Regions from separate parts of the Neobacillus sp. plas4 genome, predicted to be linked through region 2. Evidence: riboswitches for the same ligand, from Rfam matches in the RefSeq annotation. Region 2 holds a riboswitch; each other region holds the start of a gene.
What was found. A riboswitch is a leader RNA that binds a small molecule or an ion and turns the genes downstream of it on or off. The one in region 2 is predicted to bind lysine.

Region 1: another riboswitch for lysine. It lies ahead of dapA (4-hydroxy-tetrahydrodipicolinate synthase); the one in region 2 lies ahead of AC2TFD_RS23420 (aspartate kinase).
Region 3: another riboswitch for lysine. It lies ahead of AC2TFD_RS12800 (transporter substrate-binding domain-containing protein); the one in region 2 lies ahead of AC2TFD_RS23420 (aspartate kinase).

The regions. Positions count from the first base shown of each region.
Region 1 is NZ_CM170152.1:764,244-769,537, reverse strand. It holds gene AC2TFD_RS03715 (DegV family protein) at 1-806, opposite strand, end outside; gene AC2TFD_RS03710 (M15 family metallopeptidase) at 1,154-1,657, shown strand; gene AC2TFD_RS03705 (class I SAM-dependent rRNA methyltransferase) at 1,938-3,134, shown strand; lysine riboswitch at 3,329-3,508, shown strand; gene dapA (4-hydroxy-tetrahydrodipicolinate synthase) at 3,636-4,523, shown strand; gene AC2TFD_RS03695 (spermine/spermidine synthase domain-containing protein) at 4,655-4,936, opposite strand; gene AC2TFD_RS03690 (hypothetical protein) at 4,957-5,294, opposite strand, start outside.
Region 2 is NZ_CM170152.1:4,637,402-4,642,695, forward strand. It holds gene AC2TFD_RS23415 (YslB family protein) at 1-350, shown strand, start outside; gene AC2TFD_RS23420 (aspartate kinase) at 399-1,622, opposite strand; lysine riboswitch at 1,737-1,914, opposite strand; gene uvrC (excinuclease ABC subunit UvrC) at 2,019-3,791, opposite strand; gene trxA (thioredoxin) at 4,005-4,319, opposite strand; gene AC2TFD_RS23435 (electron transfer flavoprotein subunit alpha/FixB family protein) at 4,482-5,294, opposite strand, start outside.
Region 3 is NZ_CM170152.1:2,574,119-2,579,412, forward strand. It holds gene AC2TFD_RS12790 (NUDIX hydrolase) at 130-747, opposite strand; gene AC2TFD_RS12795 (nitroreductase family protein) at 1,053-1,721, shown strand; lysine riboswitch at 1,920-2,101, shown strand; gene AC2TFD_RS12800 (transporter substrate-binding domain-containing protein) at 2,203-3,039, shown strand; gene AC2TFD_RS12805 (amino acid ABC transporter permease) at 3,102-3,833, shown strand; gene AC2TFD_RS12810 (amino acid ABC transporter ATP-binding protein) at 3,846-4,589, shown strand; gene AC2TFD_RS12815 (phosphoglycerate dehydrogenase) at 4,660-5,294, opposite strand, start outside.

The DNA.
Region 1 (5,294 bases), 2.2 Mb from region 2:
ACACCTGCAACGGTAATGAGCATGAATAATTCTGTCTCGATAGCAGGAAAATTGTCGTTAATTAATTGTTGAAGAACGTTTGCCTTTGTTCGATCGTTCGCATGGACAATGGCCACTTTCTGTACCTTTTTGGTATCTACGTCAGCCTTCAGATGATCCACCAGCCAAGCGAATGCCTTTTTTTCTGTACGAACTTTATCTTTAATCTTCGCTGCCCCTCCATCCTCAATGGATAGAATTGGCTTGATACTAAATAACGATGCTAGTATTTTTTGACCTCCCGATACCCTGCCGCTTTTATGTAGCTGATCCAGGTTGGATGGAACCAAAAATAATCTAGTTTGATCACGCATGTTGTTTAATTGAGCAACCACATCACTGACATCGTTCCCTTGCTCTGCTAGTTCCATTCCCTTTTTCACTAAATAGGATAAAGGATACGAACCCGTTTGTGAATCAATAGCAAATATTTTAAAGCCAGCCATTTCCGCTGCCATAACAGAAGTTTGGTAAGTGCCGGTTAAGGTACTTGAGGCGTGAATCGCAATGCCAAAGTCATATTCTTCTTTTAACCTTTCATAAAGCTCAACGATTTCACCAAGATTTGGCTGGGACGACTGGAACTTTCCTTCTTCATTTTTCATTCGATCATAGAAATCTTCTGCGGTTATATCGATGGTTTCTCTATAAAATGTGTCATTAATTACTACGTGTAATGGTATTACATGTATATGATGCTGCTGAATGAATTCTTTGCTGAGAGAAGCAGTTGTGTCTGTAATCCATGCAATTTTTGGTTTGATCATTTTATCCACGTCCTTCAAAGAAATTCTTCCAATGTGTATAAGTAATATCTTAATATAGTAGTTTTGTAACCACGTTAAATTTACAAAATTGAATACGTTGTCACAAGTTACACTTGTCATGTTTGAAAGAATTTTGGTACATTGGAGGGGCTTAAACGTCACAATTTTGACATAATAATATTGGCCCAAAAAATGGCAGAGAAATATCTGAAACAATGATTCTATTTATGACGTCATAGTACATGTGTAGATTTTTGATAGGAAGGGTTTTTGCGTTGAAATTTAAATTTAAAGCGTTCATTCCATTATTTCTGATTCTTATTGTATTATTCATTTTCATTAATCATATGGAAACTAACCCTTTCACAGGTTCAAATAGGAATCAAAATGTTTCCTTGCCAACAGAACTCCATCCGATTGTCAGGGAACGGGCGGACCAATTAATCCAACAGTCTGCCGCAAAGGGAATTGTCATTATGATAACGGATGACTTTCGCAGTGCCGAAGACCAGAATCGACTTTATGAAAAAGGCCGTACTGCCGAAGGAAATATTGTCACGCATGCAAAAGGTGGAGAATCTTATCACAATTATGGATTAGCCATTGATTTTGCGATCAAGACTCCCTCCGAAGAGGTCATTTGGGATAGGCAATACGATGGGAATAAAAACGGAAAAGGTGATTGGAACGAAGTGGTCGAACTGGCCAAAGCATTAGGCTTTGAATGGGGCGGTGACTGGAGCCAATTCAAAGATTACCCCCATCTGCAAATGGACTTTGGTTTGACCCTTGCAGAATTGCAGAACGGGAAAAGACCAGATGAATCAAGCTTAACTGCGGATACCCATTAAGTCGAACGTTTAGCAGCCTTAAAACTTGCTAAAAAAAAAATACTTTTTAGATAAAAAAATTGAGATCCAGATAGTTTGGATCTTTTTTTCATGTAGTTTGAAAAGATGGTTCTTTTGCTGTTATTTTGTTGTGAAGGCGCGCTACTATAGGAAAGAGTGTTATGATTATACTTTATTGCAGCAATTAGAGGTTGTAGCAATTTGCTAAGCGAAAGTGATTGATTTGCCAGAAGTTTGTTTACAATGTTACTAACCTAAATACATTTGTAAGGATGAAAAGATGAAAACGGAAATCAGCTTAAAAGTGAAATCAAAATTCGTTAATAAATTTAAGAACGGCTACCCGCTTATAACAAAGGACACCATTAGTAATCCTGATGTTTTAGTTGACGAAGGTATAACCATAAAACTTGTGGATGAACAGAATAACTTTATTGCCAAAGGCTATTATGGAAAGCAAAATAAGGGAATTGGCTGGGTGCTTAGCCGAAAAGAAAATGAGAAGTTCAATCAAAGTTTTTTTGAAAAGACCTTAAAGTCTGCTTTCAATCAGAGAGAATCGCTTTATAGGAGTTCTGAAACAACGGCATTCCGAGTGTTTAATGGTGAAGGTGATGGAATCGGTGGTTTAACGATTGATTACTTTGTTGGTTATTACTTGATTACCTGGTACAGTAAAGGCATTTACCATTTCAGGGAGTTTATTATAGACTCATTGAAGGAACTCGTGGAATATAAAGGCATTTATCAGAAAAAGCGATTTGATGAAAGTGGTAAATATATTGAAGAGGATGACTTCGTCGCAGGTGAACGAGGAGATTTCCCAATCCTTGTGAAAGAAAATGGTGTCAACATCGCAGTTTATTTAAATGACAGTGCCATGGTCGGTGTATTTTTAGATCAAAGGGATGTTAGAAAAACTTTACGAGATGTATATTCAAAAGGGAAACGGGTATTAAATACCTTCTCTTATACCGGTGTGTTTTCCGTATTTGCTGCCTTAGGAGGAGCGACGAAAACAACCAGTGTTGACCTTGCAAATCGAAGTAAAAGTAAAACAATCGAGCAATTTCGTTTGAATGAAATCGATGAGACAGCTCAAGATATCATTGTTGAAGATGTATTCAACTACTTCAAATATGCGGTGAAAAAGGGTCTATTGTTTGATGTGGTGATTCTTGATCCCCCAAGCTTTGCAAGATCAAAGAAGTTTGTCTTCAGCGCTGAAAAGGATTATAAAAACCTGTTAAAGGAAGCTATTTCGATAACAGAGGATAATGGAATCATCCTGGCCTCAACCAATTCCAGCTCCTTTGGTATAGAAAAATTCAAAGGATTCATTGATATAGCCTTTAAGGAATCAAACAAGCACTATAAAATATTGGAAGAATTCTCACTCCCTGAAGACTTCAGAACCAACAAACATTACCCAGAATCCAACTACCTAAAAGTAGTCTTTATCAAAAAGATGAAATAAAAGATCAGTTCTTGGACAAGTGTCCGCCTGAGGTGGACACTGTCCACGGGCGGTGCCTGTCACCGAAAAGTGTCACCGCAAAAGCAGCGGTGACAGGCACCGTTTTTTGCTCACCGTCTTTTGCTTGTTTTAGAATGAATTTTCTGTTATTATTAGTAATAATTAAATATTTTTCTTACTTCATTACGTTTTGAAGTGAGGATAGAGGCGCAATGACCATTAGTACGCAGTTTGAGGATAATGAGGTCCTGGGATGATTGCGGAAAGGGGAATTTGCCGAAGCGGATAGAATCTCATTTGTCTTGAAGCTGGTTCTGCTATTGAATAAATACAGAATTGTCATATAGGTATCTATATGGAGGGCTATCTTACGCAAGGGAACGGTTTATTATTATGTTTCTACTGCAGTAGCGAACCCTCGCTGCTGCTTTTTTGCGTTATCTTTCGTTGGCCTGATCCACCTCTAATTTTTCAAAAAAAATTATCCAAAGGGTGAGTATATTGAATTTTGGCCAAGTATTAACAGCGATGGTAACACCATTTGATCAGCATGGAGAAATTGATTACGGCGCAACTAGAGAACTAGTAAATTATTTAATTGCAAATGGAACTGATGGATTAGTTGTTGCAGGAACCACCGGCGAGTCTCCTACATTATCGACTGAGGAGAAAGTTTCCTTATTTAAATTCGTAGTCGACGTTGCAGCACGCAGAGTCCCAGTTATTGCTGGTACTGGCTCAAATAACACGAGAGCTTCTATTAACTTAACAAAACAGGCTGAAGAAGCGGGTGTTGATGGGATTATGCTCGTCACTCCATACTATAATAAGCCATCTCAAGAGGGAATGTATCAACACTTTAAAGCTATTGCCGAAGCTACTTCCCTTCCGGTTATGCTTTATAATATCCCTGGGCGCAGTGCAGTAAACTTGTCAGTAGAGACTATAGTCCGCCTGTCAGAAATTCAAAATATCGTGGCTATAAAAGAAGCTAGCGGTAATTTAGATGACATGGCTGAAATCATTAACCAAACACCTGCTGATTTCACTTTGTTTAGCGGTGATGATGGATTAACAATTCCTGTTTTAGCTATAGGCGGTGCTGGAGTTGTCTCCGTAGCCTCTCATATCATCGGCAATGAAATGCAGGAAATGGTTACACTATTTAAAAATGGACGTGTACAAGAAGCAGCGGATTTACATCGCCATCTTCTTCCAATCATGAAAGTATTATTTGCTGCACCAAACCCTTCACCGGTTAAAGCTGCATTGAATTTACAAGGTATTCAAGTTGGCGGCGTCCGCTTACCATTGATTCCTTTAAACGAAGATGAAATGACCACTCTAAATAGTGTTCTAGAAGCTGGTAAAGTTAATCTATTTGTATAAGATTGCTGCATAGTACCTGTCTTAATTAGGCAGGTGCTTTTTTATTTTAAGCATGAAAATAGACCATCCTGGTGATGGTCCCTCATTATCATCAAAACCTTTTACACATAGCACAATATAGACTTTTCTATTCAATAAGAAAATACTGTGTTGGGATGCTGCTGTTCAATCTTTTTCATTTTCACATACATGTCAATCCCATCCGAAACATCATGCCATAGATCGGTAAACACAAAGTCATATTTACCATTCGCGGTATGTTTTTGTGCATATTCAAACGCATCTGCCTTGATAATCCTAATCTTATGAGCATGTTTAAATTGCGGTAATACATATTTTTTATATAATTGAATGACATCTTCATTCATATCTACAACTGTGACACTTTCCACATTTTCTTTTTCAGAAACCATATAGGCATAATACCCAAGGCCTAGCCAAATGTAAGCACATTACCAAATGCACCATCAACCGCTTCTTTCATTGTTTCGATCTCATTTGGTGTAATGGTCATCCAAATTCGATCATTTTCTAAAACAGCCGGAAACCTAAATTCTTTATCAAAAAATCCGATTTGAGGTATCTGTCTTCCCTCTTTTGTTTGGATAATATCATTACAAACAAAGCCTTCAAAAGACTTGTAGTTTTCATACTTTAGCTCACTATTACCAATTTTCACCGTTGGAATTTTGATGTTTTTATAATATGGATTATCATAAAATTCATTTTCATCAAGTTTATGAATCATCTTTTTAAAATATTGGTTGAACA
Region 2 (5,294 bases):
TCTTAGGAAAAGACACTCCCGAAATTCTTTACTGGGCCGGAAAACGATTAGCGCGCAAGCACCCATTAAACACTCTTGATGAAGTAATTGATTTTTTCACAAAAGCCTCTTGGGGGCAGCTCGAATTACAAAATGAGCGAAAAAATGAAATCGAACTTGAACTAACAAGCCCGCTCATTGTCTCTCGAGTCAAATCAAAAGCGGAACATTACTTTCAAATTGAAGCAGGCTTCCTTGCCCAGCAAATCGAACTCCAAAAACAAGCCATCACCGAAACCTTCGAACACCCAGTAAAAAAAGCAAATAAAGTACAATTCACCGTCAAATGGGATCGAAAAGATACACTTTAAAAAATTTTAAAAAAGCTTTCATCGAATAGATGAAAGCTTTTTTTCTCTTTATTCGCTGACCGCAGAAAGACCAAATGCTTGGTGTAGTACTTCTACTGCTTTTAACATATGTTTTTCTTCAAGGACGACTGAAACTTTGATTTCTGAGGTGCTGACCATTTTGATTTGGATCCCGTTGGCTGCAAGGACTTCAAACATTTGTGCTGCGACCCCAGGGTTTGAAATCATGCCTGAACCGACAATTGATACTTTAGCCAATTTATTTTCAGCGTCAAGTCTCTCATAGTTAAGTACATCCTTGTTATTTTCAAGGACATTTAACGTCTCTATAAGGTCATCCGTTTTAATCGAGAAGGCAAGATTCGCTGTTTCTGCTTCTGTTGTACTTTGCACGATAATATCAACGTTTAAATGGTTTTCCGCAAGCGTTGAAAAGATTGTAGATAAACTTGTTAAAGAATTGGCGAGACCCAGTACGCTCACCTTCGTAATTTCATCTTCGAATGCCACTCCACGAACTACAAGGTTTTGTTCCATCGATGCTTCCTCCTCAATCACTGTTCCTTCTTCTATCTCCAAGCTCGAACGTACCTGAAGTGGTACTTGATAATTTTTTGCAAATTCTACTGCTCTTGGGTGTAATACCCCCGCACCTAAATTAGCAAGTTCAAGCATTTCATCATAAGACACTGATTTTAATTTACGTGCACTCTTTACATATCTTGGATCAGTGGTGTATACCCCAGTTACATCCGTATAGATATCACACTTATCCGCTTTAAGAGCTGCCGCAAGTGCTACCGCTGTCGTATCAGATCCGCCACGGCCGAGTGTGGTAATCTCGCCATCTTCAGTGATCCCTTGGAATCCCGCAACAATAACGACTTTACCTTCGTCCAGCTGTTTCTGTACGGATTCTGCATGAATCGTTGTAATACGTGCATTGCCATGGACAGGCTCTGTTAAAATACCAGCCTGCCAGCCAGTAAATGATACCGCAGGCAATTTCTGTTCATTTAAAGCCATTGATAATAATGATATGGTCACCTGTTCTCCAGTGCTTAACAGCATATCCATGTCGCGTTTATTTGGCTGCCCAGAAATTTCTTTCGCCAAGCCGACCAGATGATCTGTTGATTTTCCCATTGCTGAGACAACGACTACCACCTGATTTCCTTGGTCTGTTTCTGCTTTTACCCGCCCTGCTACATTTAGAATTTTTTCCACACTTCCTACCGAAGTGCCGCCAAATTTTTGAACAATTAAACCCATCTTTTTCCCCTGCTTTCACTTGTAGATTAAGAATCATTATCTTTCCGTAAAAAATAAAAAACAATGAGAGGGCATCTCATTGTTTAACATACACAAAAAATTCTTGCGTCTACAATGTAAGATAGCTCTCCAAGACAATCGTCTTGACAATCCGGCATTTATTCAATGCAGGACCAGCAAAGAAAGAAATGAGACTTTCTTCACTTCGGCGAACATCCCCTTTCATGATTCTTCCCAGAAGCTCATCCTTCTCAGAATCATTACTATTGAAGCTCGCACCTCTACCTTCACTTCAGTATTAAAAAGTGATAGTAATTTAAATTTTCACTCATTATAGCATAGCCAATTTTTTCTTACAAGGCTGTTTTTGTTAAGATTATTGTAAAAAGACCATTGCTATGATTGAAGTTTTTTCATTAATTCCTCTGCTACAGGTGCAGGAATCCCAATTGCCCTAAACTCTTCAAAAGTGGCTTCTTTCATTTTCTTAACAGAGCCAAATTCTTTAAGCAATTGCTTTTTTCGCTTCTCCCCTACACCAGGAATGTCATCCAACAAGGAGTGAAATGCGCTTTTTGAGCGGGTTTGACGATGAAAGGTAATCGCAAAACGGTGAACTTCGTCCTGGATTCTTTGTAATAAATAAAACTCTTGGCTGTTTCTGCCAAGTGGTATAATTTCAAGCGGAGTTCCATAGAGAAGCTGAGAAGTCCGGTGCTTCTCATCCTTCACCATTCCAGCTAACGGAATATCTAATCCTAACTCATTTTCGAGTACATCCCTGACAGCCTCAACATGTCCTTTACCGCCATCTATAAGAATTAAATCTGGCAGCGGCAGTTCTTCCTTAAGTGCCCTCGAATACCTTCTTCTTGTTACTTCACGCATGGATTCGTAATCATCAGGACCCGTAACAGATTTGATCTTATATTTTCGGTATTCACGCTTGTTCGGCTTGCCATCGATAAATACAACCATGGCGGATACAGGGTCTGTCCCTTGAATATTCGAATTATCGAATGACTCGATTCGATGAGGGGTATAAATTCCCATAAGTTCACCAAGATTCTCAACCGCTTTTATCGTTCTTACCTCATCTTTTTCAATCAGTGAAAACTTCTCAGCCAATGCAATTTTCGCATTTTTGATCGCCATCTTAACAAGGTCCCTTTTCTGACCGCGCTGCGGCTTTAGAACTTTCACTTGAAGGAGCTGTTCGGCAATCGTTAAATCGATTTCATCCTGAATAAGAACTTCTTTAGGTTTAATATGATTGGATTTTTCATAAAATCGACCAAGAAAAGTGAGAATTTCTTCTTCCGGCTCATTGTAAAACGGGAACATCGAGACGTCACGTTCAATTAGTTTTCCTTGGCGTACGAAGAAAACCTGTACACACATCCAGCCCTTATCGACTGCATAGCCAAATACATCACGATCTGTAAAATCCGTCATCGTAATTTTTTGCTTTTCCATTATGGTTTCGATATGAATAATTTTATCTCGGAATTCCTTGGCACGTTCAAAATCCAATTCTTCCGAAGCACTCGTCATTTTCTCCGTCAGTTCATTCTTTATTTCTTTAAATCCGCCATTAAGGAAACGGGTAATCTCGTCTGTCATTTGCTTGTATTCCTCATCGTGTACCTCATTCACACAAGGTGCCAGACACTGACCCAAATGGTAGTACAAACAAACCCGGTCCGGAAGCGTTGAACATTTTCGTAAGGGATAAATTCGGTCAAGCAGTTTTTTTGTTTCGTTAGCTGCCATGACATTTGGATATGGACCAAAGTATTTGCCTTTATCCTTTTTTACTTTTCTAGTAATGATAAGTTTCGGGTGTCTTTCCGCTGTCAATTTGATGAACGGATAAGTTTTATCATCCTTTAACATGACATTGTATTTTGGATCATATTTTTTGATTAAATTTAATTCAAGCAGCAGTGCTTCAATATTGGATGAGGTAACTATATATTCAAAGTCCTCAATTTCATTGACCAGCCGTAATGTTTTCCCGTCATGCGAGCCAGTGAAATAAGAGCGAACTCGGTTTTTAAGTACTTTTGCTTTTCCTACATAAATGATCGTTCCCTGACGGTCTTTCATTAAGTAGCAGCCAGGCTGATCAGGCAGCAGTGTTAATTTTTGTTTAATATTTTCATTCATTCCAGCTGCTCCTCCCCGTCTCTTAATTATCTATCCTAAAATTTTAAATGATTAAGCGAATAAAGAAAAGCCTAATCTTTTTCCATTGGCTGTTTAAAACTGACCTGTTGATTTCCGCTTCAATCAACAGGGTGCCAAAATTTTTATGTTTAACCCGGTCTTTCAAAAATAAAAAACCCCAGCTAGAACAAATCCAGCTAAGGTTTTTCTTTCTTATACGTGCTTTTCTAATACGCTTGCTAATGCGTCTTTTGGTTGGAAGCCGACAACTTTGTCAACTACTTCGCCATTTTTGAACACTAATAATGTAGGGATACTCATAACGCCGTATTTTGCAGCAGTTTCTTGGTTATCATCTACATCTAATTTCACGATTTTAACTTTCTCGCCCATTTCTGAATCAAGTTCTTCAAGAACTGGAGCGATCATTTTACAAGGTCCACACCATGGAGCCCAGAAATCTGCAAGTACAAGACCAGAGCCTGTTTCGGCAGAGAAATTTGAATCGGTTACGTTTGAAATAGCCATTTGTTTATGCCTCCTAAAAAATTACTAATTACTAACGAAAGTATAGCATTGTTTAAATCATCATGCTAATAATCTGTCTCGCATGTAATTTTCCCTAAATTTCTTTTGATATTCTATGTAATAAGGCGAGCGATTGCTCGCTCACCTTATCTAGTATTGACATTAAGAATGAACTTTAAGCTTTTTAAATTCTTCTGTTAAAAGTGGCACCACTTCAAATAGATCACCAACAATACCGTAATCCGCTACTTTAAAGATATTTGCCTCAGGATCTTTGTTAATTGCAACAATTACCTTTGAGTTAGACATACCCGCTAAGTGCTGGATGGCACCAGAAATTCCGCAGGCAATATATAAGTCAGGTGTTACAACCTTACCTGTTTGTCCAATTTGTAAGGAGTAGTCGCAATAGTCCGCATCACAAGCACCACGTGAAGCTCCAACAGCGCCGCCTAAGACATTGGCGAGTTCTTTTAGAGGTTCGAAGCCTTCCGCACTTTTTACACCGCGTCCGCCTGAGATAACAACTTTTGCTTCACTTAAATCTACACCTTCACTCGCTTTTCTTACTACTTCTTTAATAATGGCACGAAGGTCCTTAATTTCAACAGAAAGGGAAGCCACTTCACCAGTTCTGCTTTCATCCTTTGTTAGTGGTGCAATATTATTTGGTCTTACTGTTGCAAAAATAAGTCCATCTGTAACAATTTTCTTTTCAAAGGCTTTTCCTGAATAAATTGGTCTAGTGAAGACAACATTTCCACCTGCAACCTCAACAGCTGTTGCGTCAGAAATTAATCCAGAAGATAGTTTGGCAGCAATTCTTGGAGAAAGATCTTTCCCAAGAGATGTATGTCCCAAAACAAGCCCTTCTGGTTTTTCTTGGTCAAGTACAGCTAGTAATGCTTGAGCAAAACCATCAGAAGTATATTGACCTAACTTTTCATCCTCTACCACAACAACACGGTCCGCACC
Region 3 (5,294 bases), 2.1 Mb from region 2:
CAGGTTCGTGTCCGAAGTAAAGTAAACATCGGACACGAAGGAGCCAAAAAAGCAAGGATGTGTCTGAAGCTGTGTCAACTTCGGACAAGGAGGAGCATAAAAGGTAGCAGGAACCTTTTCATCATAAACTTAATCAAAATATACGGCTTCAAGGGGATTTTTTAAGTATTTAAAGGCCATCTCAATTTGTGATTTTGTATTCCGAGCTATAGATAGAGGTGGCAGTTCGGTTTCTGCAAAGAACTTCACTTCACTTGTTTCGATCCCTGTAGCCGGCTGTCCGCCAATTATTTCACATTTGATAAAGATTTTGTAAACATGAAAAGCAGACGGAGGGTGTGGGTGGCACTTTTTATCGGTTACAGCTATTACTCTAATCGGTTTCACCGTAAATCCAGATTCCTCTTTTACTTCCTTAACAGCGACTTCACTTGGGGTATGTCCTATGTCAGCCCAGCCGCCAGGTAATGCCCATTTCCCATCGGTATTTTCACGGACCATAAGAATTTTATCATCTTTAAAGACAACAGCCCTAATATCAACCTTAGGAGTTGCATAACCTGTTTCACCTGCAAATAAATCTTTGATTACATGCTTGTCCATATCTGTGTAATGAACTAAAATATCAACGCTAATATTTCTTATTAATTCAAATCTCTCCAAGTCATAAACATCTTTTGAATATGTTAATCCCGCCTGCGCAATGGATTGAAGCTGTTTCGCCCAATCCAGCCATTTAGGTTCCAATATCAACACCACCAGTTTTTCTAAAAATATCTTCTATTAATATTTATATGAATTTATCAAAAATTTGCCACGACTATATTACTAATCATCTTATTTTAATGGTTAAAGTTACAAATGCATTACTTTTGACAATTGGATTCAATCTGAGTAAGGTTACCTAGTATAAATACAAACATTAATGGTAGCTGTATTTTTTACCACATTGTTCATGATAGGGTTAAAAACCATTACTATTAAAATAATTTTCTTAAGTGCTCATAGTAGAGTTGAACGAAACTATCATGTCATTACTAGGAGGAATTATTATGTCAAACTCTCAAACTTTAGATAAGCTCGAACAGCAAATGTTCTTAGATGTTATTCGGGAACGTCGATCCGTTCGTGCATACGATCCAACCGTGCAGATCTCACGTGAAGAAATGTCTGAAATACTGGAGCTGGCAACTTTGGCTCCTTCGTCTTCGAACCTGCAACCATGGCGTTTTCTAGTTATCGATAAACCAGAGTTGAAGACAAAGCTTTTGCCTATCGCGTTTAACCAACAACAAGTAGTCGAAGCTTCTGCTGTTATTGCGGTACTAGGTGATGTGGAAAGCTACAAGAAAGCCGAAAAAATTTATGGACAGGCTGTTGAAGCAGGTTTTATGCCGGCTGATACGGCTAAATCATTCATTGAACGAACAGTCAGCATGTACTCAAACTTGCCTCCTGAAGTGGCTCGCCAAATCGTATATACTGATGGAGGACTTGTCTCGATGCAACTCATGCTTGTCGCCCGATCCAAAGGATACGACACTGTACCTATGGGTGGGTACGATAAAGTGAAGTTCATTGAAGCGTTCGGAATTTCCGAGCAGTTTGTGCCGGTTATGCTCATTGCTATCGGAAAAGCAACGAAACCAGGACATCCTACTACGCGTCTTCCTATCGAGGATGTAACGTTCTTTAACGAAATGCCATCAGTTAAAGAATAATATAATACAAAGTTATTAAATGATAGAATAATATATCTATATTAAAAAGTCTGCTTTGTTGATGTTAAGGCTCTTTAAATCATTTTTACAAAGCCGACATTTTTGGGTTACTTTCATAAAGGCAATAGAAACAAGTTGACGGTTATCTGAATAGTATTGTAGAATAAGAATACAATTAAATAAGACCTCACTTTTTTGCAGTGAGGTAGAGGCGCGGTATTTAACAGTCTTTAGCGGAGTTTGAGAAGCAATGATGCTATGGAGAAGGAAATGTCGCCGAAGTGTGTAATATTCTCGGTATTACATGCTGGGTCTGTAGTTAAGAGCTGCAGGACTGTCTCAATAAACTCTCCGGTTTATTGGGTTGTGCTATCTCATGGGATAAAAGAGGGGACTTAAGGGCAACTATGGATAGTACGACCTGAGTTTATCTCAGGTCGTTTTTTGTTTTAGAATTTAAAAAACAGGGGGAGAGAACAGGATGAGAAACAAGGTAAAGGTACTTTTAGTTTTGTTGGTTTCTACTATTCTACTAGTAACAGGATGCGGGACAAGTAATGGTTCTGATTCTAAGGGATCAGAAGACAATACATTTAAGGTTGGGCTTGAAGCGGGGTATGCTCCTTTTAACTGGACCCAAAACGATGATTCCAACGGTGGTGTTAAAATCAATGGCTCTGCAGAATATGCAGGCGGATATGACGTAGAAATCGCCAAAAAAGTCGCTGAAGGTTTAGGAAAAGAATTAGTAATTGTTAAAACAGAGTGGGATGGCCTAGTACCAGCTTTAACTTCTGGTAAAATTGACGCCATTATCGCTGGTATGTCACCAACAGCAGAACGAAAAGAGACCATTGACTTCTCGGATAATTACTATACTTCAAATTTAGTAATGGTCGTGAAAAAAGGCAGCAAGTACGAAGGTGCAACTTCTATCCAAGATTTCAAGGGAGCAAAAGTTACAGCTCAATTAAATACATTCCACTATTCAGTGATTGATCAAATTAAAGGGGTAGACAAGAAAACGGCGATGGACAACTTCCCAGCAATGAGGGTAGCTCTTGAATCAGGGATGATTGATGGATATGTATCAGAGCGTCCAGAAGGAATTAGTGCATCCGCTGCAAATGAAAACTACGTAATGGTTGAATTTGAAGAAGGATTTAAAACTTCCCCAGATGATACGGCCATTGCTGTCGGTCTTGAAAAAGGCAGTGAATTAACAGAAAAAATTAATGAAGTTTTAAAGGGCATTTCAGAAGAAGAACGTACAACTATTATGGATACAGCTATTAAGAATCAACCAGCTGCAGAATAGAAATGTCAAAACCGGCTGTATTAAGGATACAGTCGGTTTTATAAGGTAGAGGAGGATAAAAGATGAGTCTTGAGTGGGTCATAAAAATAATTGCAGAAAACTGGCCTATGTTCCTTCGTGGCGCTGGGTTAACACTATTGATTTCTCTAATTGGAACGATTATTGGAGCAGCAATTGGATTAGCAGCAGGGGTAATCCGCACCATCCCAATGCCTGAACGCGGTGCAAAAAAAGCCTTATTAAACGTGATAAACGCAATTCTATCCATCTATATTGAATTCTTCCGTGGAACACCGATGATTGTACAAGCAATGGTAATTTATTATGGTTCTGCGCTAGCATTTGGTATCGATATGAATGTTTTTGCAGCAGCTATCATTGTTGTTTCGATTAATACAGGAGCCTATATGGCGGAAATTGTCCGTGGTGGGATTGTTTCAATTGATAAGGGACAGTTCGAAGCAGCGCATGCAATTGGAATGAATCATCTGCAAACGATGTGGAATGTGGTATTGCCACAGGTGATTCGAAATATACTACCTGCAACAGGAAATCAATTTGTTATTAATATTAAAGATACATCCGTTCTGAATGTTATTTCCGTTACAGAACTATACTTCGTGACAAAATCAATTTCTGGTAATAACTTTAGATATTTTGAATCGTTTTTCGTAGCATGTATGATTTATTTTGTCATGACCTTTATTGTTACAAGAATATTGCTATACATTGAAAAGCGATTAGATGGATCTGACAACTATACGATGATTGGAAACGAACCATTACAAAAATAAGGAGGGGAGAATATGGAAAAGATTATTGATATTCAGCACCTTAACAAATCCTTTGGAACACATGAAGTATTAAAAGACATTAATTTTTCGGTGAAAAAAGGGGAAGTTGTCACCATCATCGGTTCCTCAGGATCTGGTAAGTCGACGCTTCTTCGTTGTATTAATCTTTTAGAAAAACCAAGCGGCGGACAAATTATCTATCATGGTGAAAATATCTTGGATGACAACCATAATGCAACGGACTATCGGAAGCATTTGGGTATGGTGTTCCAGCAATTTAACTTATTTAACAATCACAATGTGCTAAACAACTGTGTTGTAGGGCAAGTGAAGGTATTAAAACGCTCTAAAGAAGAGGCCGAAAAAGTAGCGATGAAGTACTTGAAGGTGGTTGGGATGGACAAGTATATTAATGCGAAGCCAAAGCAGCTTTCCGGGGGTCAGAAACAGCGCGTGGCGATTGCCAGAGCACTTTCGATGGAACCAGATGTGATGTTATTCGATGAACCAACTTCAGCTCTTGATCCAGAAATGGTCGGAGAAGTTCTAAAAGTAATGAAGGAACTTGCAGGATCTGGACTTACGATGTTAATTGTTACCCACGAAATGGAATTTGCAAGAGAAGTTTCGGACCGGGTTGTATTTATGGACAAGGGAGTTATCGCAGAAGAGGGAAGCCCAGAACAAATTTTCAATAATCCAACACAAGAGCGTACGAGGGAATTCCTAAAACGGACGTTAAATTTATTACAGTGATTATATACAAAAAAACCATAAAAAATGGAGCCAGTATTGAAACCTGGCTCCATTTTTATTAGAAATATGATTAAATAATCCGAGCGATTACCATTCCGGAAATTTGTTTGATTTTTTCCTCTAAAGCCGGAATAACATCACCATTTACTTTATTATCAATGTCAATCATTGTATAAGCATATTCTCCTCGGCTTCTGTTAACCATATCCGCAATGTTTAAAGTGAAACTAGATACAGCAGATGTTATCTGTCCAACCATGTTCGGAACATTGTTATGAAATGCAATGACTCGGCGCTTTCCTGTATAAGGAAGATAAGTATTTGGGAAATTCACTGAGTTTTTGATGTTTCCTGTTTCCAAAAATTCTTTGACCTGACGGGCAGCCATAATTGCACAATTTTCCTCTGATTCTTGTGTGGAAGCTCCTAGGTGTGGAATTGGAACTGTATTTTTCATTTTCAATATAGCTTCGTTCGGGAAATCAGTAATATATTTTCCAACTTTCCCGCCTTCAAGAGCAGCTGCCATATCATTTTCATTCACAAGCTCACCACGAGAGAAGTTTAAAATATGAACTCCCGGTTTCATCATGCTAAAGGTTGCTACATTAAACATACCTTTTGTGTCAGCAGTTAATGGTACGTGCACCGTAATATAATCAGATTCAGAGAATAATTGTTCAATGGTCATTGCTCTCTGTACTT